DNA from 2 places in the Bradyrhizobium sp. UNPA324 genome. Region 1 is predicted to be linked to the other one. Evidence: predicted binding sites of a transcription regulator. Region 1 holds the regulator's gene; the other holds the start of a gene.
What was found. Region 1 encodes LexA, which represses DNA repair genes until DNA is damaged. Its sites were predicted from a motif close to TGTTCNNNNTGTGTTCNG; they were not measured.

Region 1 (7,770 bases):
TCATGCTGTTTGCCGTAGAGGCCTTTGTCATCCCGTCTTACCTGGAAGAGTGGGGCGAAATGCTGCTGGGCCTAGCGCTGTTGCTGGCGCCTTGGACCATTGGCTATGACCAGGCGTCAACCACGGCGAGCAGCGTATTGTCTGGTCTGCTGGTGATCCTGCTCAGTGGCTGGGAGCTGATGACCGATCGTGACTTCAGCGCCTGGTGGCACGATCGCTGGCATCACCCGGCCGGCTGAAACAGCAATCGGCCGAACTCTCCGCCGACCGCTATGCGCCGGCGGCCGGAGGCGAGGCTCGACTTGACCATGCCGCGGACAACGTGTGGGCGTGACGAGGATCCGAATGATCGTTATCGCGCTGAGGGGCCGATGCGGCCATGGTGCAGGGCCTTGCGGTCCTGCACCAAGACTATTCCGTCACGATGCCGTTCTGGGCTCGATCGGTTGCCAGATGCTGATCTTGCGCGTCTCCGGCATTAGGAAGACAGCGAGCACGAAGCACACCGCAGGCACCGCAATCGGGTAGATCAACGCGTAGCCGATGCTCCCGGTCGCCGCAAAAGCCGCCGACGTGATGAACGGCACCAATCCACCACCCCAGCCGTTGCCGATGTGGTACGGCACCGACACTGACGTGTACCTGATCCTGCCGGGAAAGAATTCCGCCAGAAACGCGCCGACCGGCCCGTACACCATCCCGACATAGCAAACCAGGATGAAGATAATGAAGATCGCAATGGGGTAGTTGATGTTCCCGGGCTGCGTGACCGTTCCCAGCCATAGGTACAGCGGATAGTACGTGATCGCTGCGAGCAACATGCCGCCCAGGATTACCGGCTTGCGGCCGATCTGATCCGACAGCCAGCCGAAGAAAATCAGGCTCGGTGTGGCAATCAGCAGCGCGGCTCCCACGATGTAGGCGGAGGTCAGCGGGTCCACCTTGGAGACCTGCTGAAGGAAGTACAGCGCCCAGAACTGACCGCTGTACCACACCACGCCCTGTCCGATCAGGACGACGATTGCGATCCCGATGAATTTGACGTTCGAGCTGAGGAAAGCCTCCTTCCACGGATTCGTCGTCATCTGGCCGCGGGCCCTGATCTCCTGGAAGATCGGCGTCTCCTGGAGCTGGAGCCGAATATAGATCGCGATGGCTACCAACAGGAATGACACCAGGAACGGAACGCGCCATGCCCACTCGTCGAAGACCTGATTGCCGAACCAGGTCCGTGTCAGGATGATCACGCCCAGTGACACCACGATGCCGAGAGTCGGAGAGGTCTGTAGCCAGCCGGTGTAGTAGCCGCGCTTGTCATCCGGCACATGCTCCGCGACATAGGTGATGGCGCCGCCATATTCGCCGCCCAGGCACAGACCCTGGATCATGCGCAAGCCGAATAGAACGAACGCCGCCGTGAGACCGATGGACTGGTAGGTCGGGATCAACCCGATTGCCCCCGTACCCAATCCCATTCCGCTCAGCGTGACCAGGAATGTATATTTTCGCCCGACCCGGTCGCCCATCCATCCAAAGAGGAAAGCCCCCAGTGGACGGATCAGGAATCCTGCAGTGAACAGCGCGATCGTGCTGAGGAGGGCTGCAACCGCGTGGGTCTGCTCGAAGAACTTAACCGACAGAACTGCGGCCAGGCTGCCAAAGATATAGAAATCATACCATTCGATGACGTTTCCCACCGACGCGGCAACAATCACGCGGCGAAAATCGCTCGGTACTTGAACTGCCATGTGCTGCTCCTATCAAATTCAAACGCTACTCCTGGCGCCTTTCAGCGCCCATTCGCGGCGGCGTACGACGCTACAGGCGAGAATTGCGAGTTGCGTCCGCTGGTCTCAGGGCTGCTTGAGTCACCTGAGAAAGAGCTCCAGCGGTCTCTTCGGTACCGCGAGCTATCACGCCTGCCCGTCGGCCGGGGAGGCGTAGAAGCAGTGTAATCCTGCCGGGGCTGGCTTCTTATGAGACTTTCGGCTCAATCGACCTGAAGCGAGGCTGCCCCGATCCGAGATGGAACGGTCGCCCATCGCGCCGGACGGTTTTGTCACGAACGAACGGAAAGGCCTCTCAGACGTTGTGTGGGTCCAACAAGGATCCCACCATGCAGAACATCGCAGAGCATATGGAAGTCATCGGCGCCGACGGCGTCCATGTCGGCACCGTCGACAAGGTCGAAGGCAACCGCATCAAGCTGACCAAGAAGGACAGCGGTGAGGGCAGCCACAAGGGCCATCATCATTTCGTCGACAAGGGCCTCGTTGCCGAGGTCGAGGGCAACAAGGTGCGGCTGTCGGCCAAGGCGTCGGTGGCCGTGACGATGGAAGAGGAAAAGTAGGGGCGCCTTCCCGCGTTCCCGATCTGTACCGCTATTCGCCTGACCGCACGTTCCGGTAGCTTCAGTGCCAATCGCGTCGCGTAAGGTGCAGGGAAATGGCGGAGCCGGGCCGGCCAGTACGCGCCCAGGGAGTTGTCGGGACGTGGCCGGTCGGCCGCGCTGCGCCCGCCCGCGGCTTTGTTCCGGCCGGCTTTGGCATCTGGCCTGCGATCGTCGAGACATTGCGGGAGTGGGCCCGCGCCGAAGCTGGCCCCGGGCGCCTGCTACCGTGGGTGCCGGTCGCCTTTGGCGGCGGCATCGCGCTGTATTTTGCCGCCGATCACGAGCCGGTGCTGTGGGTTGTCGCCACGACGGCCGCCGCACTCCTGCTCGGCGCGATCCTGTTGCGGCGGAGCCGGCTGTTCGCCGCGGCGCTCATGATTGCGGCGGTCGCTTCCGGCTTTGCCGTGGCGACCTGGAAGACCGCGCGCATCGCGCATACCGTTTTGGCAAAACCGCTCTATTCGGTGTCGCTGTCGGGATTCGTCGAGACGCGCGACATCCGTGAGCGCACCGATCGCTTCGTGCTGCGCGTCACCGCCATGGAGGCGCAGCGCAGCGACGTCAAGCTGGAACGCGTCCGCCTGTCCGTGCGCAAGGGCACCGCGCCCGAGGTCGGCAGCTTCGTTCAATTGAAGGCGCGGCTGATGCCGCCGCTCTCGCCGATGCGCCCGGGCAGCTACGACTTTTCGCGCGACATGTTCTTTCAGGGCATCGGTGCCTCCGGCTTCGTGATGGGCGCGATCACGGCTTCAATACCGCCTGATGAAGGCGGCCTGCGGCTGCGCTATGCCGCCTTCATGCAGGGCCTGCGCGATGCGATCGATGCCCGCATCCGCGTAACCCTCGAGGGCGACAACCGCGCGATCGCAACCGCGCTGCTCACCGGGCGGCGCGATACGATTTCCACGCCCGTCAATGACGCGATGTTCGTCTCGGGACTCGGGCACGTTCTGTCGATCTCCGGCTATCACATGGCGGTGGTCGCGGGCGTCGTCTTCTTCGCCGTGCGCGCGCTGCTGGCGCTGATCCCGGGCCTGGCCGTCGGCTTCGCCATCAAGAAATGGTCGGCCGCCGCCGCGCTGGTGGCGGCTGCGTTCTATCTGCTGCTCTCGGGGGCAGAGGTCGCCACGCAAAGATCGTTCTTCATGACGGCGGTGGTGCTGATCGCGGTGATGGTCGATCGCCGCGCCATCACCTTCCGCACGCTGGCCGTGGCGGCGCTGATCGTGCTCGCGCTTGCGCCGGAGGCGCTGGTGCATCCGAGCTTCCAGATGTCGTTTGCGGCAACGCTCGGGCTGGTCGCGCTGGTGCAGATCGGCATGCCGAACCTGTTCGCATCGCCCGATCATTCCGCGACGGCGCGCGTCGCGCTGTGGGGCGGCCGCGAGATCGCGATGCTGTTCCTGGCCTCGCTGATCGCGGGGCTTGCGACCACGCCCTATGCCGCCTTCCACTTCCACCGCGTCACGCCCTACGGTGTGCTCGCCAATCTCGGCGCTATGCCGGTGGTCTCGGCGCTGGTGATGCCGGCGGGGCTGCTCGGCCTGCTCGCAGCGCCGTTCGGGCTCGACGGCATGTTCTGGTGGCTGATGGGCCTCGGCATCGACTGGATGGTCGCGGTTTCGCGCTGGGTGGCGGCATTGCCGGGCGCAGTGGGCCACATCCCGGCGTTCGGCATCGCGCCGCTGATCGCAGCGAGCCTCGTCATCATCCTGATGGGCCTTTTGCGCACGCCCTTACGCTGGGGCGGTGCCGTGGTGCTGCTGACTGCCATCGCCTGGGGCCTGTCGGTGCGGCAGCCCGATATTCTCATTGCCGGGGACGGCGCGAGCGTTGCCGTGCGGGGCGGGGACGGGCGTTTGCACCTGATCAGGGCGGGCAAGGACAATTTCCTGCTGAAGGAGTGGCTGGCGGCCGACGCCGATCCGCGCGATGCCGGCAATAGCGCGTTGGCCGAAGCGGTGTCGTGCGACGAGGCCGGCTGCGTCACACCGCTCGCCGACGGGCGGCTGGTCGCGCTGGCCTCGCGCATCGACGCGCTGGCGGACGATTGCAGCCGCGCCGCGCTGGTCGTGACGTCACGGTCTGCGCCACCCGATTGCGCGGCGATGGTGGTGGACCGGCAGCGGCTCGTCCGCCAGGGCGCGCTGGCTCTGACGCAGCGTGGCGACGGATTTGCGGTCCAGGCGGTGAGGGCGAGGGGCACGAACCGTCCCTGGTCGCCGGCGGCCGCCGGCGAGGGAGATTTCGAAGGAGCCCTCATGCCGAGGGCGGCAGCTCCGCGCAGCAAGGATGCGACCCCGTCCGAGGCCGATCTTCAGGCGGAGGACTGAGCCCCTGTCAGCCCATCGGCAGGGGCGTGACCGGCGGCTGGCTGTCGGCGACGATCTGCGGCTTGTGCTCGCGCTCGCCGACCGCTTGGGTCACCGGCAGCTGCAGCACGGTTGCGCGCTGGCCTTCGACGAGCTGAGTCACCAGCACGTACTTGCCATCAGGGAATTCGATCGCGTCATGATGGCGATCGGGAATGTGCGGATCGATCTTGCCGAACTTGCCGACGCGGGAGTTGACGGTGCGCGTCCAGATCCAGCGATTGTCGTAACGGACGTTGTCGGCGAAGGCGAGCTCCGTTCCCGGCAGCAGGCAGACCGCAACGGAGAGATCGGCCTCGGAGGCGAAGCCGCGCGTCGAGGTGCCGCGGAAGGTTGTCGTGACGATCGTCTCGCCGACTTCAGCGGGGCGCGTCGCGACGGCATGCAGGCTATAGTCACACATCGGGTGCTCCTCATGCGAAGATAGCGACCCGCACCCCTCTTGGAGGCGCAGGCCTCTGTCAGAGTATAAGCACCAACGCTCTGCTTGGTTGTAGGCGAATCTGCGGCTGGGATCCGTGCGCTGCGATCACATTATCTTTCCCGGATTCACTAGGAACAAAGCGGGCTGCAGTGCATTTGGACGGCGTCGTGTCAATGTCGTCGTGTCAATGACGGCAAATGCGACAGCCTGCATCCCAGCGCGATCGCGAGACTGCGTAATTGCATTGCGGGCGCTGCGGCGTGCGGCATTCACTGCCGAGTTGTTGCGGACATGGTGATGCGCTTGCGCGGCAGTGTCCCCGCGTGCCCATCCGCAATCAGCTCCGCGACGGCTGCATCTGCATCCAAACGATCCAGCGCTCGGCTGTCCTCTCGAACCCGAAAGGCCGTGAAGCGATGTTGCTTGGTGCAGTCCGCCGAGGATGTCGCCTGGAGGAGGGGGGCGGATAATCTGTGCAGAACCGGAAAGACTATCCAGCCGGAGCGGACATTCATCCGCTCCAATCTCTGATCGGCGATGCCGATCGAAGGAGCACGTAGGCGCCAAATGCTTCCGGATCGAGTCCTTTCCGGAATTAGTACTTCCGGTAAAGCCCGATCAGCTTGCCCTGAATCTTCACGCGGTTCGGCGGCAGGATGCGCACCTCATAAGCGGCATTGGCGGGCTCGAGGGCGATCGAGGCGCCGCGGCGGCGGAAGCGCTTGAGCGTGGCCTCCTCGTCGTCGATCAGCGCCACCACGATGTCGCCGGTATCGGCGCTCTCGTTGCGCTGGATCAGCGCCATGTCGCCGTCGAGGATACCGGCTTCGACCATGGAATCGCCGCGCACCTCGAGGGCGTAGTGCTCGCCCGAGCCGAGCATGTCGGGCGGCACGCTGATGGTGTGGCTGCGGGTCTGCAACGCCTCGATCGGCGTACCCGCCGCGATGCGGCCCATCACGGGCACCGCAACGGGCCGCTCGCCCTCGTCCACGGATGGGCTGGAGCTCGCGCGGATCTTACCGAGATTGCCCTCGATGACGCTTGGCGTGAAGCCGCGCCGGGCGCCGGCGGCAGCCTGGAGCTCCGGCAGCTTGATCACTTCGATGGCGCGGGCGCGGTTGGGCAAGCGGCGGATGAAGCCACGCTCCTCGAGCGCGGTGATCAGGCGGTGGATGCCTGACTTCGAGCGCAGGTCGAGCGCATCCTTCATCTCGTCGAAGGAGGGCGGCACGCCGCTTTCCTTCAAACGTTCGCTGATGAACCGCAGAAGCTCGTATTGTTTGCGCGTTAACATCTCGACCAAAGTCCCCCGGTTGATGTCGTTCGATTCCGAGACGATGAGTTCAGCGATAAGCCGCTACATGCTCGAAACAAATCATGAACGGACACTATATGTTCGATACATGTTCCGCAACTGCTTAATTTACCGTGAACGAAGCGAAACTCGCGCAATGCGTGTGGCCGAGCGCTCAGACGGGGAGCCGTAGCACCTCGCAAGGGCTGCCGGCCTCGGCCTTCGGCGCGAACGGTGGGCGCACGAGAAGTACCTGTGCCGCAGCAAGATTCGCAAGCAGAGAGGAGTCCTGGTGGCTGACGGGAATAGCGACGGACGTGCCGTCGTCGCGCAGCTCCAGGCGCGCGCGCAAGTAATCCTCGCGCTGGTCGTTGGCGCCGAGGTCGCGGCCCAGCACGGCGCGCTCGCGACGATGATGAATCACTGAATGGCCCGACAAAGCGCGAATCAGCGGCACCATGAACAGGAACGCGCACACGTAGGACGACACCGGATTGCCGGGCAGGCCGATCACGCGCATCGCGCCGAGCCGTCCGTGCATCATCGGCTTGCCGGGCCGAATCGCGATCTTCCAGAAGGCCATCGAGATGCCTTCGCCCCGGAGCGCCTGCTGGACCAGATCGTGGTCGCCGACCGACGCGCCGCCGGTCGTGATCAGGATGTCAGCGCCGCTCTCGCGGGCGCGGCGGATCCCGGCGGAGGTGGCCTCCATGGTGTCCGCGGCGACACCGAGGTCGATGGTCTCGGCGCCCTCGCTGCGGGCGAGCGCGTGCAGGGCGTAGCCGTTGGAATAGACGATCTGGCCGTGCCCGGGCGTGGTGCCCGGCATCACCAGTTCGTCGCCGGTGGCGAGGATTGCGACCCTCGGGCGGCGGCAGACGGCGAGCTGCGGGTGGTTCATCGCGGCCGCAAGCGCGAGATCGCGCTCTGTCAGACGGGTTCCCTTGCGCAGGAGGACGTCGCCTTCACGGAAATCGACGCCGGCCGGGCGGATGTGCCGTCCGGTGATCGCGGCTTCCTTGATCGTGACGCTGGTGCCGTCCGCGACGGTGTCCTCCTGGATCACGACCGCGTCCGCACCGTCGGGTACGACGCCGCCGGTGAAGATCCGCACGGCTTCGCCGGCGCCGACCGCTCTCGCGAAAGGACGGCCGGCTGCGACCTCGCCGATCACAATCAGCCTGGAATCGATCGTCGCCGCATCAGCCGCGCGCACGGCATAGCCGTCCATCGCCGACATGGCCTGCGGCGGCTGGGTGCGCCGCGCCGCGACATCGTGCGCGAG
Region 2 (7,770 bases), 540 kb from region 1:
TCATCCGGTGGCCGCAGTTTTTCACTGCCCGCAAGACCTGCGTTGAGCTGCATCAAATGCGCGGGGACGATCTTCCCGCTTGTGTCCGCTCGCATGTTGTTTGCCAAGATTTAATCGGACGGACGGGACGTCGTAAGGTGACGATGTCCATGTTGGGTGCAAGGCGACACCTTATCCAACATGGACATTTCGACATGAACGATCGCGCCAATTCCGACACCACGACGTCCCGCAAGATCTTGAAGCCACGCCGGCTCGCGCTGCTCGGCACCGTGGCCGCGCTCGGCGTGGCCGTGCTGGCGGCTTCTCCCGGCTCTTCAAATTTCGGTACGAGCTCCTTCATCGCGCCAGCCCAGGCCGCCGAATCCGCCGCGACGCCGCCGGGCTTCGGTGATCTTGTCGGCAAGGTCAAGCCGGCCGTCATCTCGGTGCGGGTCAGGATCGAGCAGGACAACGACAAGAGCGCCATGCTGCAACAGAACCGGATGGACCAGGACGAGGCGACGCCGTTCGACCAGTTCTCGCGGCAGTTCGGCTTCCGCTTCCCCGGCGGCCCGAATGGCATGCCGCGCCAGCGCCATCAGATGATCACGGGCGAAGGCTCCGGCTTCTTCATCTCCGCCGACGGCTACGCCGTGACCAACAACCACGTCGTCGACCACGCTGCGTCGGTGCAGGTGACGATGGACGACGGCACGAGCTACACCGCGAAGGTCGTCGGCATCGATCCGAAGACCGATCTCGCGCTGATCAAGGTCGACGGCAAGACGGACTTTCCGTTCGTCAAATTCTCCGACCAGAAACCGCGGATCGGCGACTGGGTGGTCGCGGTCGGCAATCCCTTCGGTCTCGGCGGCACCGTGACCGCCGGCATCGTCTCGGCCAGTGGCCGCGACATCGGCAACGGTCCCTATGACGACTTCATCCAGATCGACGCGCCCATCAACAAGGGTAATTCCGGGGGCCCGGCCTTCGACATGAGCGGCAACGTGATCGGCGTGAACACCGCGATCTTCTCGCCCTCCGGCGGCTCGGTCGGCATCGGCTTCGACATTCCGGCTTCGACCGCAAAACTCGTCGTCGCGCAGCTGAAGGACAAAGGCGCGGTGACCCGCGGCTGGCTCGGCGTGCAGGTGCAGCCGGTGACGTCGGAGATTGCCGACAGCCTCGGCCTGAAGGAGGCGCGTGGCGCCATCGTCGACAATCCGCAGGATGGCAGCCCGGCGGCGAAGGCTGGCATCGAGGCGGGTGACGTCATCACCGCCGTCAACGGCACCGCGATCAAGGACTCCCGCGACCTCGCCCGTACCATCGCCACCCTGGCGCCGGGCAGCTCGGTGAAGCTCGACGTCTTCCACAACGGCACGACCAAGACGTTGACGCTTGCACTCGGCGAGTTGCCGAACGAGCGGCAGGCCAAAGCTAATGGCGGCGCCGACGAGGGCAGAGGGCAGCCGAGCGCCGGCGCGCCGCGTCTCGGGCTTGGCCTGGCTCGGGCCGGCGACGTCCAGGGCGCTGGCCAGAAGGGCGTTGTCGTCACCGAAGTCGATCCGCAAGGACCTGCGGCGCAGCGCGGCATCCAGACCGGCGACGTCATCCTCAATGTCGGCGGCAAGGCCGTCGCCAATGTCGGCGACGTCCGCTCGGAGCTGGCGCATGCCAAATCGTCCGGCAAGCGCAGCGTGCTGTTGCAGGTCAGAAGCGCCGAGGCGACGAGGTTCGTCGCGGTGCCGCTCGCCTGAGGCGAACATCTATCAGCCAAAATCAAAAAGGCGGCCCCCGGGCCGCCTTTTCCGTTCGCCCTTGGGATCTGCGAGGGCCACTCGATAACATTCTCGTTAACGGCAGAGATGGTGACCCGGTTCGTCCGAAAAAGCCGTGTTCGCTCATCACAGTTCCGGATCGTGCAAGTCTGGCGCGGCAATGACGCCGTCCAGACTGAGTTGCAAGCGTGGAACTTCGAACCCCCTAGCCGCTTTGTGGAACTGGCCGGTGGTTCGCATTTGATCGGTGCCGACATGGATCGATTGAAGCTCTCGCTGAGGGGGGCGCTGCTTGCGGCGCCGTTGCTGCTTTGGGGTGGCAGCGCGCTCGGGCGGGATGACGGCCGCTATGCGGACTCGCCCCTCAAGCCGTGGTTCGACAGCCTGCGCAGCCATCTCGGTCCGTGCTGCTCGGACGCCGATGGTTTTGCCGTCGCTGATCCCGACTGGGAATCCCACAACGGACATTATCGCGTGCGTCTGGACGGGGAATGGGTCGAAGTCCCGGATGAAGCCGTCATCACCGAGCCGAACCGCGCCGGCCGCACCATGGTGTGGCCGGTGAAGACGGCCTTCGGGGTCTCGATCCGCTGCTTCATGCCGGGCAGCATGATCTGAGACAGGTCAGCGTCAACGCTTGCTGGATTTGCGCTTCGATTTCTTGGCTGTTTTCTTCTTCGTCGTCCTCTTCTTGGACGTCTTCTTGCTGGCCTTCTTCGGGACCTTCTTGCCCTTCTTGCGCGCCTTCGACAGCCCGATCGCGATCGCCTGCTTGCGACTCTTCACGCGTCCGCCGCGGCCTTTGCGACCGCTCTTGGCCGTGCCCTTCTTGTAGCGGCGCATCTCGCTTTCGACATCGCTGCCAGAGCTGCGTGAGTAGCGGCGCTTCTTTGCCTTACGTGCCATGCATGTTCTCCCTTGGCCGAGGAGAACCATTCGACACGGGCATGGTTCCGAAACAGCGAACGGCCTTCCAGGCGAAAGCCTAGAAAGAGTTCGCCAGCTCGATCTCCGCTTCCAGCACCTGGATGCGCCGCGCGGCCTCGGTGAAGGACAGATCGCGCGCATATTGTGCGGGCTGATAGGCCTCTTCGCTCAGTCGTTTCAGCCGCAGCCCTTGTGCCCGGGTCATCTGCTCGGCGAGAAAGATCCGGGCGTTGTACTTACCTTGAACCTGCATCTGGCTTCTCCATCCTGAAATCGTGGCTTGACTATATGTTCTTATTTTGTTCTAACAAGCTATGGACAACCGAATTAATGAAATTCGACGTAAAATCAGTGCCTTGAGGCTGGAGATGGCCGACGTCGAGGCTTCCGTGCGCGATCGCATCAACGGCGATCGCGATTGCACCGAACAGGCCCTGGCGCAGATGGATCTGCGCCGAAAGATCAACTTGCTGATCGGCGAATGGAAGGCTGCCGGCGGCGGCGATGTCCTGCCTGACGGGCGCGACAGGGTGCGCCTTCGTCTCGTGAAGACAGTTGGTATTCCCGGCCGCACGGGCACACGGCGCTGAAATCTCTAAGGGGGGCGCCGTGGATGGGGACCCGGACACTTACCGGATCTTGAGGTTACGCGCCGAGATTCTCGAACTGGGCTCTGCCATCCGGCAATTGCAGCGCGCAGGTCTCGATGATGCTGCGGCCCAACTTCTGATCGGACGCAAGCGGGCGCAGCTCGAGCATCTCGTGAAGACGAATGCTGCGGGCCGCGGGCTCAACCTTGAAACGCGCCGGCCGCAATGAGCTGACGCCCGACGATGTGACGCTCGGTCGCCGATCGAGCATCAAGAAGAAGGCCCCGCGTCGCCGCGGGGCTTTTGATGGCGTGCCGGCCTGAGCTCACTTGGTGTTGCTCATGCCCTTGCTGGTCTTGTTCGTCATGGTGCCGCCCTGGTCTGATCCGGGACCCGAACCGCCCTGGCCGGAGGGATCGGCGCCCTTGGACGCCTTGGTGTTGGCGCCGGTGGTCTGCGACGACGACATCGAAGACCCATGTTTCGCCTTGTGCGACTTGGCCTGTGCGGCGAGCGGCGCGGCGGCGAGGCCGGCGGCCACCATTGCGGTGAGAACGAGCTTGGTCGTTGTCATGCGAGGGAACTCCCTGGGTTAAATTGACGCAGGCAGCCAACCGCCCTGGAGCGCAGGAGTTCCCAACAAAGGTTCGCCGTCACGCATGGCGCCCGTTTCAAGACCGCTTGTCTTCGGCCAAGATGAACACCACGCCGGTGAGTGTCGCGCCGATGGCGAACGTCGTCACCAATGTGAGAGCGAAGACGATCGCGGCCTGGCTCCCGCCGTGATTGAGCAAGCTGGCGACGGCGGGATTGCACAGGATCAGCGCGAGACTGAAGGCGAGGCCGAGGGCTGCGCCCATCATGGTATGCGTCATCAGCTTGATGAGGCCGGTCGCAGAGATCAGGTCCGACGACTTTTTTGCGCGCATGGGAACTGTATCCCGATCTGACATGCAAACGCGGGCGATAATCCGCTGGTTCCATATGAATGAAGGAATTGTCATCGCTGGCTTCATCGGACGTTCATGCCGGGCTTGCGAGGATAGGCGCCAGCAAAACGGGAACATCGATATGGGTAAGGTTGTCTTTCTTTACCGCTCGCTGGCCTATCGCAACGCGGCTGCGGACATTCTTCGCAAGGCGCGCAAGCTGCCGCGCGGCGCGGAGCGAAGCGCCGCGCGCCGCTATGCCAGGGCGCTACGCGATCTCGCCCAGACGGAAGCCTGGCTCGAGGGGCGGGTCGCGCGCGAACCGCGGACGGCGCGACGCATGACGAGTGCGGCGTCCGGCTAATGGTTTTTTCGCTCCGTCAGAATCGGAACGGAAGCTCTCGCGTCTCGCCTTGACGCATTCTCTCGAAGTGAACGGCTCGTCCTTTCGCCGGAAAACGCTCTAACCGGATGCGCGCTGCAATTCGGCGGAGCTGGCGTCCTCGAACTTGGCGGATGCGGTCGTCGCCACCGTCTTGCGTGTCAACGGCACCTCCAGGCGGCACAACAGGCCTTCGGCTCGCCAATCGAACCGCGCTTGTCCGCCGAGCTGGGACTCGACGCTCGCAAGCAGGCTCCGCGTGCCGAACCCGCGCGATTTCGGAGTCATGACGAGCGGACCGCCGGATTCATCCCAGCTCAGCGTCAACAATTGGTCCTCGACCTGCCAGCCGATCGTGAGCCGTCCAGACCTGGTCGAGAGGGCGCCGTACTTGGCCGAGTTCGTGAAGAGCTCGTGCAGGGCGAGCGCCAGCGTCTGGGCCGTCGCCGGCAGCAACTGGACCTCCGGACCTGCCAAGATGATCTGGCCGCCGAGCGAATAGGGCGCCAGCTCCTCGTCGATCAGCCTGGAGAGCTCGGCACCCTGCCAGCTCGACAGCGACAGGATGGTGTGCACGCGCGCGAGCGCATTGATGCGTCCCTCGACGGCGTTGACATAGGCCTTGACCTCGTCGGCCCGGGTGAGACGCACGATCGACTGCGCCAGCGCCAGCGCATTCTTGGCGCGATGATCCACTTCCCGCGCCAGCAGATTCTGCCGTTCCTCGGCGCGCTTGCGTTCGGTGATGTCCACGGTGACGCCGCTCACGCGCACGACGCGACCGCTATCGTCCACCGTCGCCGCCGCCGTGCCGACGCACCAGCGCACTTCTCCGTCGGGGCGCATGATGCGGAACTCGGTCTCGTAGGCCCGCGTGCCCCTGTTGAACTCGGCGATCGCCTTGCGCAACTGATCGACGTCATCGGGATGCAGCAGCGCCTGAACGTTGGCCGGGTTGACCTCGAAGCTCTCGGGGCTGACGCCAAAGATGCGATATTGCCCTTCGTCCCACATCCAGTCGCCGCTGATCCAGTCCCAGTCCCAGGATCCCATCTTGCCGGCCGCGATAGCCATGCTGCGCCGTTGTTCGCTCTCGCGCAGCTTCGCCGTGGAGTTCTCCAGTTCCGCCGTGCGGGCGCGGACGCGGTCCTCGAGCTCCTGGTTCAGCCGTTCGAGCTCGCGGGTCTTGCGGTAGAGCTCGGCAAACACCTTGATCTTGGCGCGCAGCACCTCGGGCACGACCGGGACCGGTACGTAATCGACCGCGCCCATCTCGTAGCCGCGCAATCGGTCGATGTCGCTGACCTGGATGGCGGAGATGAAGATCATCGCGGTCTTCTGGAAGCGTGGATGCTCGCGGATCATCGCGGCGAGCTCGAAGCCGTCGAGCTCGGGCATGCAGACGTCGACCAGGATCACCGCGATCTCGGTCTTGAGCAGGACCTCCAGCGCCTCGCGCCCCGACGAGGCGATCACGAGGTTCTCACCGAGCTCCTTCAAGATCACCTCATAGGCGAGCAGCTTGGCCGGCTGGTCGTCGACGAGGAGGATGTTGACCTTTTCGTGGTCCATACGCGGATCCAACTCAGCGGTGCAGCCACATGCGGATCGCAAGCAGCAATTGATCGGTGTTGACGGGCTTGGCGAGATAGTCGGACGCGCCGGCCTCCAGACACTTCTCGCGGTCACCCTTCATCGCCTTGGCGGTCAGCGCGATGATCGGAAGGCGGGCGAAAGCCGGGTTTTCGCGAATGACACCGATGGTCTGATAGCCATCCATCTGCGGCATCATGATGTCCATCAGGACGATGGCGATTTCCGGATTGGATTCGACCAGCGCCACCGCCTCGCTGCCGGTCGTGGCCGTCAGCACTTTCATGCCGCGCCGTTCCAGCACGCTCGACAGCGCGAAGATGTTGCGGGCGTCGTCGTCGACGAGCAGGGCGGTCTTGCCGATCAGGTCCTCGTCGGAGCTGTTCAGCTTCTCCAGCATGCGCTGCTTCTCGACCGGAAGTTCGGTGATCACGCGGTGCAGGAACAGTGCGGTCTCGTCGAGCAGCCGTTCCGGCGATTCCACGCCTTTGACAACGATGCTGCGTGCCATGGTGTGGAGTTCCGCGTCCTCCTCCGCCGAAAGCTCGCGGCCGGTGAAGACGACCACCGGAACGTTCGACAGCGCCTCGTCGTTGCGGATCTGGTCCAGCACCTCGAAGCCGCTCATATCGGGCAGGCGGAGGTCGAGCACCACGCAGTCGCAGGGGGTCTCACGCAGCGTCGAGAGCGCACCGGCGCCGGTGTCCGTCGTCACGATCTCGATATCGTCGTGATGCAGCAGCTCGCGGATCGAGAGCTGCTCAGCCTCGTTGTCCTCGACGATCAAGAGCCGCTTGCGCCGCGGCCGTGCATATTCCTTGATCTGCGTCAGCGCGGCGGAAACGCCTTCGGTGGTGGTCGGCTTGTTGACGAAGGAGAACGCCCCACGCGCCAGCGCATGCTGGCGATCCTCGTCCAGCGTGATGATCTGCACGGGGATGTGGCGGGTCAGCGGATTGTGCTTGAGCTGGCTCAGCACGGTCCAGCCGAGCATGTCAGGCAGGAACACGTCGAGCGAGACGGCTCTCGGCTGGTATTGCTTGGCGAGCTCGAGCGCCTCCGCGCCGCGGGCGGCGACAAGCACCTTGAAACCCTTGTCGCGGGCCAGGTCGACCAGCACGCGGGCGTAGTGCGGATCGTCCTCGACGATCAGGAGGATGGTGTCACCGGGCTCGAGGTTGAGCCGGTCGTCGGGAAGCTGCTCGATGACACGCTGCTGCTCAGGTGCGGCCGTCTGCAGCGCCGGCGGCTGGCTGTGTTGCTGTGACGCGGGCGTCGCGCGCGGCGCGAGCGTCGGGCCGGAATATTTGAGCGGCAGATAAAGCGTGAAGGACGAGCCCTTGCCGGGCGAACTGCGCAGATGAATCTCGCCGCCGAGCAGGCTAGCGAGCTCGCGGCTGATCGCAAGTCCGAGGCCGGTGCCGCCGTATTTGCGGCTGGTGCCGGCGTCGGCTTGCTGGAACGCCTCGAAGATCAGCTTCTGCTTCTCCAGGGGAATGCCGATGCCGGTATCGGACACTTCGAACGCGATCACGGCCGGTGCGGAGTTCAGCACCGGGTGATCCGTTCCCCAGCCGCCGACCGCG

Region 2: a site for LexA is predicted at 2,980-2,997, ahead of UNPA324_RS24070 (DUF3072 domain-containing protein). Genes of this name have one in related genera too.

What each region holds. Positions count from the first base shown of each region.
Region 1 covers NZ_LFJD01000004.1:4,475,793-4,483,562, reverse strand. The annotation lists gene UNPA324_RS21570 (SPW repeat domain-containing protein) at 1-239, shown strand, start outside; gene UNPA324_RS21565 (MFS transporter) at 420-1,748, opposite strand; gene UNPA324_RS21560 (DUF2171 domain-containing protein) at 2,117-2,350, shown strand; gene UNPA324_RS21555 (ComEC/Rec2 family competence protein) at 2,446-4,725, shown strand; gene UNPA324_RS35230 (hypothetical protein) at 4,733-5,167, opposite strand; gene lexA (transcriptional repressor LexA) at 5,784-6,485, opposite strand; gene UNPA324_RS21540 (molybdopterin molybdotransferase MoeA) at 6,661-7,770, opposite strand, start outside.
Region 2 covers NZ_LFJD01000004.1:5,019,945-5,027,714, forward strand. The annotation lists gene UNPA324_RS24055 (Do family serine endopeptidase) at 195-1,742, shown strand; gene UNPA324_RS24060 (hypothetical protein) at 2,019-2,381, shown strand; gene UNPA324_RS24065 (DUF6496 domain-containing protein) at 2,394-2,669, opposite strand; gene UNPA324_RS24070 (DUF3072 domain-containing protein) at 2,749-2,943, opposite strand; gene UNPA324_RS24075 (hypothetical protein) at 3,059-3,280, shown strand; gene UNPA324_RS35775 (hypothetical protein) at 3,300-3,509, shown strand; gene UNPA324_RS24085 (hypothetical protein) at 3,606-3,854, opposite strand; gene UNPA324_RS24090 (hypothetical protein) at 3,952-4,209, opposite strand; gene UNPA324_RS24095 (hypothetical protein) at 4,352-4,573, shown strand; gene UNPA324_RS24100 (HWE histidine kinase domain-containing protein) at 4,673-6,163, opposite strand; gene UNPA324_RS24105 (HAMP domain-containing protein) at 6,177-7,770, opposite strand, start outside.